DNA from 2 places in the Microbacterium sp. SWDP-B6 genome. Region 2 is predicted to be linked to the other one. Evidence: predicted binding sites of a transcription regulator. Region 2 holds the regulator's gene; the other holds the start of a gene.

Region 1 (5,623 bases), on a different contig from region 2:
ACGAGTACGTCGACCTCGTCGCGTCGTGGGGTCCGGCCCTGCTCGGCCATGCGCAGCCTGAGGTCGTCGCCGCCGTGCAGGAGGCGGCCACTCGAGGACTCTCGTTCGGCGCCCCGACCGCGGGCGAGGTCGAACTCGCTCAGCTGATCGCGGATCGTGTGCGGTTCGGGGAGACCCGGCCCATCGAGCGAGTGCGCCTCGTCTCGACCGGCACAGAAGCGACGATGACCGCGATCCGCCTTGCCCGCGGCGCCACCGGACGCGACCTGCTGGTCAAGTTCGCCGGCCACTACCACGGTCACTCCGACGGTCTCCTCGCCGCGGCCGGTTCCGGCGTCGCGACTCTCGCTCTGCCCGGCTCCGCGGGGGTGCCCGCGCCGATCGCCGCGCAGACCCTCGTGATCGACTACAACGACCCGGGCGCGCTCGAGGCCGTCTTCGCCGAGCACGGTCCGCGCATCGCCGCGGTGATCGTCGAGGCCGCAGCCGCGAACATGGGTGTGGTTCTGCCGCTGCCAGGGTTCAACCGGCTGCTGGCCGAGACCGCACACGCTCATGGCGCGCTGTTGATCCTCGATGAGGTGTTGACGGGCTTCCGCGTGCACCCCGCAGGCTTCTGGGGGCTCCAGGCCGCGGCCGGCGAGGACTACCTGCCCGACATCTTCACGTTCGGCAAGGTCGTCGGCGGAGGAATGCCCCTGGCCGCTCTCGGTGGACGCGCTGAGGTCATGGACCTGCTGGCACCTCTCGGCCCGGTCTACCAGGCGGGCACGCTCTCGGGCAACCCGCTGTCGGTCGCCGCCGGCCTGGCGACTCTGAGGCTCGCGACCCCTGAGGTCTATGCGACCGTCGATGCCGCCGCAGCCAGGGTCTCTGGCGCCCTGGACGCCGCTCTCGCGGACGCAGGTGTCACCCACGCCGTCGCGCACGCGGGAAACCTCTTCAGCGCTTCGTTCCGCGCTTCAGCGCCTCGCGACTATGCCGAGGCCCAGGCCCAGGAGTCGTTCCGGTACGCGCCGTTCTTCCACGCGATGCGCGAGCAGGGCGTCGCGCTGCCTCCGAGCGTGTTCGAGGCCTGGTTCCTGACTGCCGCGCACGGCGAGGAAGAGCTTCAGCGCATCGAAGCGGCGCTCCCGATCGCGGCCGAGGCCGCTGCCCGCGCACAGGCGTAAGCTGCACGATCCCAGGTCTGAGACGGACTAACGGCGTGACGAACGTCAGACGAACATGACTCGTCGTGACGGTGAGTCCCGATAGGTGCGGCCGAGTGGGCTGAACCAGTCGATCGTGCCGTCGGGAAGCTGCTGCGCCGTCCAACGATGGTCGTCAGCGACGTCTGGATGCTTGAGAGAGTGGTGCCGCGCGCACAGATGGGCGAGGTTGTGGATCTCGGTCCGCCCGCCCTTCGCATGATCGAAAGTGTGATCGATCTGGCACCGATGCGCCGGCATCCTGCAGCCGGGGAATCGGCAGTGTTGATCTCGCGCACGGAGGAACCGCCGCATGGGTTCTGTCGGCCGGTAGGTGTCGGTCTCGACGACAAGTCCGGTCGGATCGAGGAACAACCGGGACCATCCGCCGTTGCGGCCCGCGAGATCGCGGGCGATATCGGGGTGCAGCGGCCCGTGTCCGTCGAGCTGCGCGGGGCGATCGTCGCACCCCGCGAGCGTGGTGGCGGCGACTGTGACTTGGATGCGCCCCTGGATGTTGTCGAGTCCTGAGCCGTTTGCCGCGCTCGGATCGGAGGCGAGCAGGAGGTCGATCAGCAGATCTGCCCGCACCTGATCGATCGTGCGGGTGTCGGACGGGATGTGTTCGACCGTGGGGCCGGTCGGATCGGTTGTGAAAGTCCCGTCGCCGAAGATCGCGTAATCGTCGCGCGACGGGTCGTCTTGCGCGATGTCGTCAGGATAGATCGGATTCTCGCCGTCGTCCATCGGATCGAGCGTCGGCTCACGGTCGTTCCGCCCGGCGATGACGACGTGCGCGAGTCGGGTGAGTCGGTCGAGGATCGCCGTCGCGAGATGTTCGGGGAGCACGACTGTCAGCACACACAGACCGTCTCCTGCCGGGCGTACGGTGACGGTGCGCTCCGACTTCGAGCGCGCATGGCGCTCGGCGACCGTGGAGCCTGCCAGGACGGCGGCCAGCTCGCGCAGGTGCGCTCGTGTTCGTGCAGGGGTCTCCCGCTCGGCCACGATGACCGCGACCGTGGCGTACAGCGGCAGCACATCGGCATCCGCTCGCCCGTTGTTGACCGCCTCCCGGACCACTCCTGCGGCCCGCACGATCTCGCGGACATGCGCCGCCGTGATGCGGCCGGCCCTGAAAGCCGAACGCACACCGGGGTGGCTGGCGGCGAGGAAGCCGGCATCGGTGAACGCGTATTCGACGCTGCCCTGAGTGAGGCGGCCGGCCGCGGAGTACTCCGCGATCATCGACCTGTGGATGGCGTCGCGGTGGAACGGGTTCTCGTCGGAGTCAGACCGGCTCAGGCGCATCCGCTCGGCAAGAAGATCGGACGCCTCGGCTTCGAGGCGTGCGATCTGTCGCCGCTTCTCGACCCACGAGTCGAGCAGCGCAGCGCGTTGCTCGAGGTCGGAATCGGTGGCGGATGGCATGCTCCGACTCTAGTAGATTTGTTCGAAGGTCGAGCAGAACATCGGAATGGAAGAAGGTGGAATCGTGGGAACCGACAACGGATCGTTGCCTTCCTGTGAACAAGACACAGACATCTGGAAGGGTGCCGCTGGCAGACTGGACGCATGGTGACGTTGCTGCTGGACCAGACGCAACTCGAGATCGTGCTCTCGCCGATCGAACGTGCGGCGAGCTTCCACCGCGACAATGTGAGGCTCGTGCGCGACACCATCACCAAGGTCCAGCTGATCGACGACGCATGGACCTGGTTGCGTGGCGTGCCGAATCCGGGAACGCACATCCCCGGGGTGCTCGCCGCCGGAACGTGGAAGGCTGCGGGCAGCGTCGACTTCGTCCTCATCCGCCGCCGACGTCCCAGCGTCGTCATCGACCTCTCCGGTGACGAGCAGTACCGACGACTGATCCTCACGACGAGGCACGGCCTCGCTCTGACCCAGGCGCTCCGACTCGACGTGTCGGATGAACCGGCAGACGTCGAGGAGATCGTGGCCACATCGCCCACGCCGGTGTCGAAGGGGAGTCGCCGTCCGGTGATCCGCCCACGGCCCGCCTGAGCGATCCGAGAACGAGCGAACGCCCTCCGCAGCCTCACGGCGCGGAGGGCGTTCGCGTCGGTGCCCTCGAGGGGTGACCTCAGGAGCGGTCGTGCTCGCCCTCGTGGTGCTCGTGGTGCGCGTCCTCGTGGTGCTCGTGGTGCTGGCCCTCGTGCTGCTCGTGGTGGTCGCCCTCGTGGTGCTCGCCCTCGCGACCGTCGTTCGCCTCGGGAGCGGCATCCGCCTCTGTCTCCGCCTCTGCTGATGCGTCGACTTCTCCGAGCGGGTAGTCCTTGGGCTCGTCCTCGTAGTACGCGCGTGCAGCGGCGGCGAGCATGGAGGTGACGGCAGCCGAACGAGGGTCGTCGTCGCCAGACGCTTCAGCCGACGCGTCATCCGACGATTCGTCGGACTCGTCGGACTCGTCGGACTCGTGTGCCTCGGCGAAGAACTCGACTCCGGAGTGCTCGCCGGTGCCGTCTTCGTTCGCAGTCTGGTCTGTCGCGTCAGCGACGTGACCGTCGGTGTCGTCGCTGACGCGGGCGTCGGTGTGGTCGGCGGCATGAGCGTCCGGCGCGTCTGCCGGGGCGGTGCCGAAGAGGATGTCGTCGAACGACGGCTGGGCGTTCGCCGCTTCGGCGTCCGCGGGCGTCTGCGGCTCGGTCGATCCGCCTGCCGGGTCATCATCGCCGTGGGCGTCCTCGCGGCCCGCATGCGCGGCCTCCGAGGCGACGTCGGCCGCATCTTCCGCGTCGTTCGCATCCGAGGCATCGGCCGCATAGCGGAGCTCTGCCGCGGCGTACTCGACGTCACGAGCCGCATCCGCCGCATCAGCCGCGTCGTCGGCCTCGGCATCCGCCGCGTCGGCCTCTGCGCGGGCGGCGTCGGTCGCGTCCGCATCGGATTCGGAGAGAACCGACGCATCCGCATCGGTCGCAGCTGCATAAAACTCGGACACATCGGACCCCGCGACATCCTGCGCCTGAAGGGTCTCGGAATCGGCGTGGTCGGAGTCGGCCACGTCCGACGACTCGGATGGCGCCGCGAAATCGACGGCAGGCGCTCCGGCATCCGCGACCGGCGCTGCGGAATCGACCGGCGCGGCGGTGATGGCCTGCGGCGCGAGCCTGCCGCCGCGGACGAGCTCGATGAAGACGTCCTCGAGAGTGGGGCCGCGCTGCACCAGGGTGGCGAGGGCGATGCCGGCCGATGCCGCGATGGCGCCGACGGCTCCCGCGTTGCTGCCGCGAACCGTGAGACCCGATCGGAGCACCTCGACCTCGAGGCCCGCTGCCGAGAGCGCGGACTTCAGTGCGGCACGATCCGCCGCGTCGACCACGACAGAACCGGCAGAAGGGTCGGCGAGCGTCTCGATGCCGCTCGAGAGAACGAGCTGGCCCTTCGAGAGCACGAGCACGTGGTCTGCGACCTGTTCGATCTCGCTCAGCACGTGCGAGGAGACGAGAACCGTGCGGCCCTCGTCGGCGAGGCGACGCAGAAGGAGGCGGATCCAGCGGATGCCCTCCGGGTCGAGGCCGTTGGCCGGCTCGTCGAAGACCAGAGCGCCGGGGTCGCCGAGCAGCGCGTGTGCCACGCTCAGCCGCTGACGCATTCCGAGCGAGAAGCTGCCGATGCGACCTTCAGCCTCGTGCTCGAGACCGACCAGCGAGAGGACCTCGTCGACACGCGAGAGCGGGATGCCGTTGGCCTTGGCAGCGATCGTCAGCTGGCGTGAGGCCGAGCGGCGAGGGCGATACGCGGTCTCCTCCAGGACGGAACCGATCGTGCGCAGCGGGTGACGCAGCTCTGCATGCGAGACTCCGCCGATCGTGGCGGTGCCGCTCGTGGCGCGCACCTGGCCGAGGAGGATGCGCAGGGTGGTGGTCTTGCCGGCGCCGTTCGGGCCGAGGAAAGCGGTCACGACACCGGGCTCGACTCGCGCGGAGAAGTCGGACACCGCCGTCACGTCGTTGAAGCGCTTCGTGACGTGCGTGAACTCGAGCACCTGTCCGTCGGGCATCTGCGACCTCTCGTTGCAGTGGGCAGTTCTGTCTATCCTGCCGGAAAAGCCGCAGGATCGTGCATTTACCCTACGAACGCGGCCGGATGCAAGGGTCCGTCGACCGGGTAGCCTGGCACCCGTGACCGAATCCAGCGCTGCTTCCCGGGTCCTCGTCCACACCGAAGGGGCCCTCGGCAGGCTGACCCTGAACCGGCCGGAAGCGATCAACGCGCTCGACCCCGGGATGATCCAGCAGCTGACCGAGGCCCTCGAGCGTTGGCGCGACGACACCGATGTGCAGATCGTCGTCATCGACGGCGCGGGCGACCGAGGCATGTGCGCCGGGGGAGACGTTCGCGCACTGCATGGGCAGATCGTGGCCGGACGCACTGAGGAGACCGCCGAGTTCTTCCGCGCCGAGTACGCG
Region 2 (5,623 bases):
GCGCCAGAGCGTCGCGGATCGCTTCGGACTGCGACGGCGGCACGACACGGTCCTCCGCTCCCTGCATGAGCAGCACGGGCACGCCGATCCGATCGGCGTGCGTCAGGGGAGAACGATCGACGTAGAGCGCCTCGGCCTCGGGCAGCGGTCCCACCAGGCCCTCGACGTAGTGCGCCTCGAAGTCGTGCGAGTGCTCGGTCAGCATCCGCAGATCGGCCACGCCGTATCGGCTGATGCCCGCGGCGAACGTGCCGCCCCGCACCAGCGACGAGAGCACCGTCCAGCCGCCGGCCGAGCCCCCGCGGATCGCGATGCGATCGGGGTCGGCGAGCCCGGCGTCGGCGAGGCCGCGCGCCGCGGCGATCACATCGTCGACATCGACCACGCCCCATCCGCCGTCGAGTCGTTCTCGGTAGGCGCGCCCGTATCCCGTCGATCCGCCGTAGTTGACGTCGAGCACGCCGATGCCGCGGCTGGTCCAGAACGCGATGGCCGCGGACGAGGCGCCCGTCGCATGGGCGGTCGGGCCGCCGTGCACGAGCACGAGGTAGGGCGGGAGCTCGTCGTCCGCGGCTGAAGCCGACGGGTTCACGGGCTCGTAGACGAAAGCATGGACAGGGCCGTGAGCGCCATCGACCAGGATCTCGGATGCTGCGGGCATCCACGTCGGGTCGGCCGGCGTCGCTCCCGCGACCACCTCTATGTCGCCGGAGTCGACGTCGACGCACCAGACACCTGGCGCGGTCGTCGAGCTGTTGCCGGAGAGGAGCACTCGGGTGCCTGCGACATCGTCGATGCTGACATGGCCGTCGGCGGCAACGGGGATGCGGTGGGCACCGCCGTCCCGCTCGATGACGTCCACCTCGTCGCGTCCGTTCGTGCGCACCGCCACGATGCGACCGTCGGCGAGCGGTCGATACCAGCGATTGCCGAGCACCCAGAGTCCGTACCCCGTGTCGGCGTCCGTGTCGGCGATCCGCTCTGCGGGACCGACCGCTTCGCGGCCGTCGACGCGCTGTCGGTGCAGCGCCCAGCGACCGGAGGGGTCATCCGAGTACAGGATCTCGCCGTCGTCCGTCCACTCCGGCTGGAGGGCGGCTCGCGTGGGCAGCTCCGTCCGGCCGGTGCCGTCGGAGAGCACCAGCGACGCGTGCTGCCACGGCATGCGTTCGCCCGACCATTCGACCCACGCGGCGCGAGTCCCGTCGGGAGACAGCGCAGGATGCGCGTAGAACGACTCTCCCTCCACGAGCACCTTCAGCAGCGTCGGATCGTCGGAGGCGGACCCGTCTGTCGGGATCTCGACGATGCCGCGCTGGTGCGGGTCGACCGAGAGGTCCTCCCGCACCGCGAACAGTCGCCCGTTCTGCAGGCGCAGGCCGCCATGTGCCGGCCCCGCGGGAGTCAGGGGCATCGGGGCGCCACCGCGGGGCATCCGATGCACACGCTGATCCTTGGCCTCGACGAAGAACAGTGTCCCCTCGGCATCCGCCGTCCACGCCCCTCCGCCGTACTCGTGCACGCGCGACCGTGCACTCCAGGGCGCGGGGAGGATCTCGGCGCCGCTGGAACTTCGTACCGTCAGGCGACCGCCCTCGGCAGGCACCGACTCGCCCCACCAGATGTCATCGCCGACGAAGGCGGCGCCGTCGATCCTCGGAGACGACGCGGCGATCCGGTCGGGAGTGAACGGAGAGGGCCAGGTACCGAACGGCGACGACATGGTTCGAGCCTATGGCGCACCGGCTCACGGCGTCACACAGGGTGGGTTTCGGGCCAGGCGACGAGGTCTCCGAGAATGCACGATTCCGGAGGCTCGTGTGCGGAGAGGGTCAGACGGAGCGGAGCACCGCGACGATCTTGCCGAGCACGACGGCCTCGTCGCCGAGGATCGGCTCGAAAGCGGAGTTCCGAGGCAGCAGCCACGTGTGGCCGTCTCGTCGCCGGAGTACCTTGACGGTGGCCTCGCCGTCGAGCATGGCGGCCACGATCTCACCGTTCTCTGCGCTGTTCTGCGAACGGACGACGACCCAGTCGCCATCGCAGATCGCGGCGTCGATCATCGACTCGCCCGACACCTTGAGCATGAACAGGTCGCCCTTGCCGACGAGCTGACGGGGGAGCGGGAAGATCTCCTCGACCTGCTGGTCGGCGGTGATCGGAACGCCGGCGGCGATGCGCCCGACGAGGGGAACCAGTGCGGCGTCTCCGACGGGCGTCGCCACATCGGCAGGGTTCTCACCGCTCGCGCCGGGGAGGTCGATGAGCACCTCCATCGCGCGGGTCTTTCCCGGATCGCGGCGCAGATATCCGCTGAGCTCGAGCTGACCCAGCTGATGAGTCACGCTGGACAGCGACTTGAGTCCGACGGCGTCGCCGATTTCGCGCATGCTCGGCGGGTAGCCGTAGTGACTGATCGACGTCTGGATGACCTCGAGGATCGCCATCTGCTTCGGGCTCAGGCTCTTCCGGCGACGAGTGCGCGGGGCGTCGGCCTCGGGGGCGGAGTTGTCGCTCATGGTGCTCCTCAGGTGTGCGATCCGGCGTCTCAGTTCGAATGTCGGAGGCCCGTGATGGGGTGTTCCTATCGAAACCGTATCCGAGAAACGCGACGATGTGGAAGATCTGTTCGAGCGTGTCGGCCGATTCTCGCACTTCTGTTTCGAAGAACGCTTGACAGATGTTCGAATTCGAAGATAACTTCGGTACGTAGCTTCGCATCCCCGGCTCCCGGCCGAGGCGTGGATGCGAACGCTACGCCAACTTCACCGCCCACGCGGTAGATGCAGAGGAGCACGACATGAGCACCATCACCTTCAGCAGTGCAGCAGTCCTTCCGGCTCGTCCGGCGACGCGGCTCCGGCTGACGGCGCGTGGTCGACGCGTCGTGCTCGCCGTCGCAGCGGTGCCCCTCGCCGTCGGAATCGCCTTCGCGGCGATCAGCGGCGGCAGCGCGATGGCCTCGGGTGAGCAGACGGCGACGGCGACGTTCGCGACCGTGACCGTGATGCCGGGCGACACTCTCTGGTCGATCGCAGAGGGCATCGCGCCCGAGGCCGATCCGCGCGACGTGATCGGCGACATCACACGGCTGAACCTGCTGCGCGGCGGGGAGCTGCAGATCGGTCAGGAGCTGGCGATTCCGGCGCAGTATTCGGAGTGAGCCCGACTTCGCCCGATTCGTGGAGCGAGGCGGGGGAGTTCCCGTTCACACTCGGTCTCGACGGGCATTCATGGGGCGAACGCGGCCTACCATGGGAAGGGTGACTGCATCACTCGACGACCTGCCACTTCGCGACGACCTCCGGGGGCTCACGCCGTACGGAGCGCCTCAAGCGCCTCTCCCGATCGCACTGAACGTCAACGAGAACACGCATCCGGTTCCGGACGCCGTGGCCAGCGACATCCTCGATGACATCGCGGTCGCGCTCCGAGACGTCAACCGCTACCCGGATCGCGAGTTCACCACGCTGCGCGAGGGGTTCGCCGAGTACCTCGGCCACGGTCTCGAGGCGGATCAGATCTGGGCGGGCAACGGGTCGAATGAGGTCCTTCAGCACATCCTGCAGGCATTCGGGGGGCCGGGTCGTACGGCGTTCAGCTTCAGCCCGACCTACTCGATGTACCCGCTGATCTCGAAGGGGACCGGGGCGCGGTGGGTCGCCGGCGCCAGGCAGCCCGACTATACGATCACGCCCGAAGAGGCGGCAGCCCAGGTCAGGGATGTCGACCCCGATGTCATCCTCCTGTGCTCCCCGAACAACCCGACGGGCACACCGCTCGGTCTAGACGTGGTCGAAGCGGTCTACGAGGCATCGACGGGGATCGTGGTCGTCGACGAGGCCTACCAGGAGTTCGCGCCGCGCGAGGCGGCCTCCGCCCTGACCCTGCTCGAAGGACGCCCTCGGCTCGCCGTGTCTCGCACCATGAGCAAGGCCTTCGCGTTCGCGGGTGCTCGCGTGGGCTACCTCGCCGCCGATCCCGCCTTCATCGACGCCCTGAGGCTCGTGCGTCTGCCGTACCACCTCAGCGCTCTCACTCAGGCGGCGGCGGTGGCCGCACTGCGCAACTCCGACGTGATGCTGGGCATGGTCGAGGAGATCGTCGAGCAGCGGGATCGCATCTCGGCGACGCTCGAGGCCCTCGGCTACACGCCGCACGAGTCGTGGTCGAACTTCGTCCTCTTCGGGGGCGTGGCAGAGCCTCAGAAGATCTGGCAGCAGCTGTACGACCGGGGAGTGCTGATACGCGACGTCGGGATCCCCGGACACCTCCGCGTCACCGCAGGCACCGAGGCGGAGACCACCGCGTTCCTCGATGCCCTCGCCTCGATAGGATCGGCTTCATGAGCACCCCCGCCCAGATCTCCCGCACCGCCACGCGTGTGCGCAGCACGTCGGAGTCCACCGTCGAGCTCGAGCTGAACCTCGACGGCACCGGTGCGAGCCGCATCGACACGTCGGTGCCGTTCTTCGACCACATGCTGACGGCGTTCGCGAAGCACTCTCTCACCGACCTCACCGTGCGCGCATCCGGAGACACGCAGATCGACGCCCACCACACCGTCGAAGACATCTCCATCGTGCTCGGTCAGGCGATCCGCGAGGCGCTCGGCGACAAGTCCGGGATCTCCCGCTACGGCGACGCGCTGGTCCCGCTCGACGAGGCGCTCGCCCAGGCCGTCGTCGACATCTCGGGGCGCCCCTACCTGGTTCACACGGGAGAGCCCGCCGGTTTCGAGCACCACCTCATCGGGGGCCACTTCACCGGGTCGCTGGTGCGCCACTCCTTCGAGGCGATCACGTTCAACGCCGGGCTGACGGTGCACGTGCGCGTCCTCGGTGGCCGTGACCCCCACCACATCGCTGAGGCCGAGTTCAAGGCGTTCGCTCGAGCATTCCGCCAGGCCAAAGCGCTCGACCCCCTGGTCGACGGCATCCCGTCGACGAAGGGTGCGCTGTGAGCTCGGCACCCAGGGTCGCCGTCTTCGACTACGAATCGGGCAACGTCCACTCGGCGGTGAAGGCTCTCGTCGCGGCGGGTGCGGACGCCGTGCTGACGCGCGATCGCAAAGAGGCGCTCGAGGCCGACGGTCTCGTGGTGCCCGGCGTCGGCGCGTTCCAAGCCGTCCGAGACGCGCTCTACGCGCACGGCGGCGACGAGATCATCGACCGTCGCCTCGCAGGCGGACGCCCCGTCCTCGGCATCTGCGTCGGGATGCAGGTTCTCTTCGCACACGGCGTCGAACGCGGGCATGATGCCGAGGGCCTCGGCGAGTGGCCCGGAGCGGTCACCGAACTCAACGCGCCCGTGCTTCCGCACATGGGGTGGAACACCGTCGAGCCGGGCGCCGACTCCGTGCTGTTCAAAGGCATCGAGAACGAGCGCTTCTACTTCGTGCACTCGTACGCCGCGCAGTCGTGGGAGCTCGATGTCATCCCGCCGTTCCCACAGCCCGTGCTCACCTGGTCGACCTACGGAGACCCGTTCCTCGCCGCCGTCGAGAACGGACCGCTCTCGGCGACGCAGTTCCACCCGGAGAAGTCGGGAGAGGCAGGAATCCAGCTGCTCCGCAACTGGGTCGACAGCCTCCGGTCGTGACGAGCGATACCGGGCGCCCCGG

The links. Region 2 encodes LexA, which represses DNA repair genes until DNA is damaged. Its sites were predicted from a motif close to TCGAACANNTGTTCGA; they were not measured.
Region 1: OPU70_RS06625 (HNH endonuclease signature motif containing protein) is a predicted target of LexA. The motif match lies at 2,632-2,647, and genes of this name have one in related genera.

Annotation. Positions count from the first base shown of each region.
Region 1 covers NZ_JAPFGV010000003.1:132,391-138,013, reverse strand. The annotation lists gene OPU70_RS06630 (glutamate-1-semialdehyde 2,1-aminomutase) at 1-1,172, shown strand, start outside; gene OPU70_RS06625 (HNH endonuclease signature motif containing protein) at 1,218-2,621, opposite strand; gene OPU70_RS06620 (hypothetical protein) at 2,766-3,215, shown strand; gene OPU70_RS06615 (ATP-binding cassette domain-containing protein) at 3,295-5,214, opposite strand; gene OPU70_RS06610 (enoyl-CoA hydratase/isomerase family protein) at 5,336-5,623, shown strand, end outside.
Region 2 covers NZ_JAPFGV010000002.1:30,104-35,726, reverse strand. The annotation lists gene OPU70_RS04695 (S9 family peptidase) at 1-1,723, opposite strand, end outside; gene lexA (transcriptional repressor LexA) at 1,833-2,519, opposite strand; gene OPU70_RS04685 (LysM peptidoglycan-binding domain-containing protein) at 2,801-3,163, shown strand; gene OPU70_RS04680 (histidinol-phosphate transaminase) at 3,255-4,349, shown strand; gene hisB (imidazoleglycerol-phosphate dehydratase HisB) at 4,346-4,963, shown strand; gene hisH (imidazole glycerol phosphate synthase subunit HisH) at 4,960-5,601, shown strand.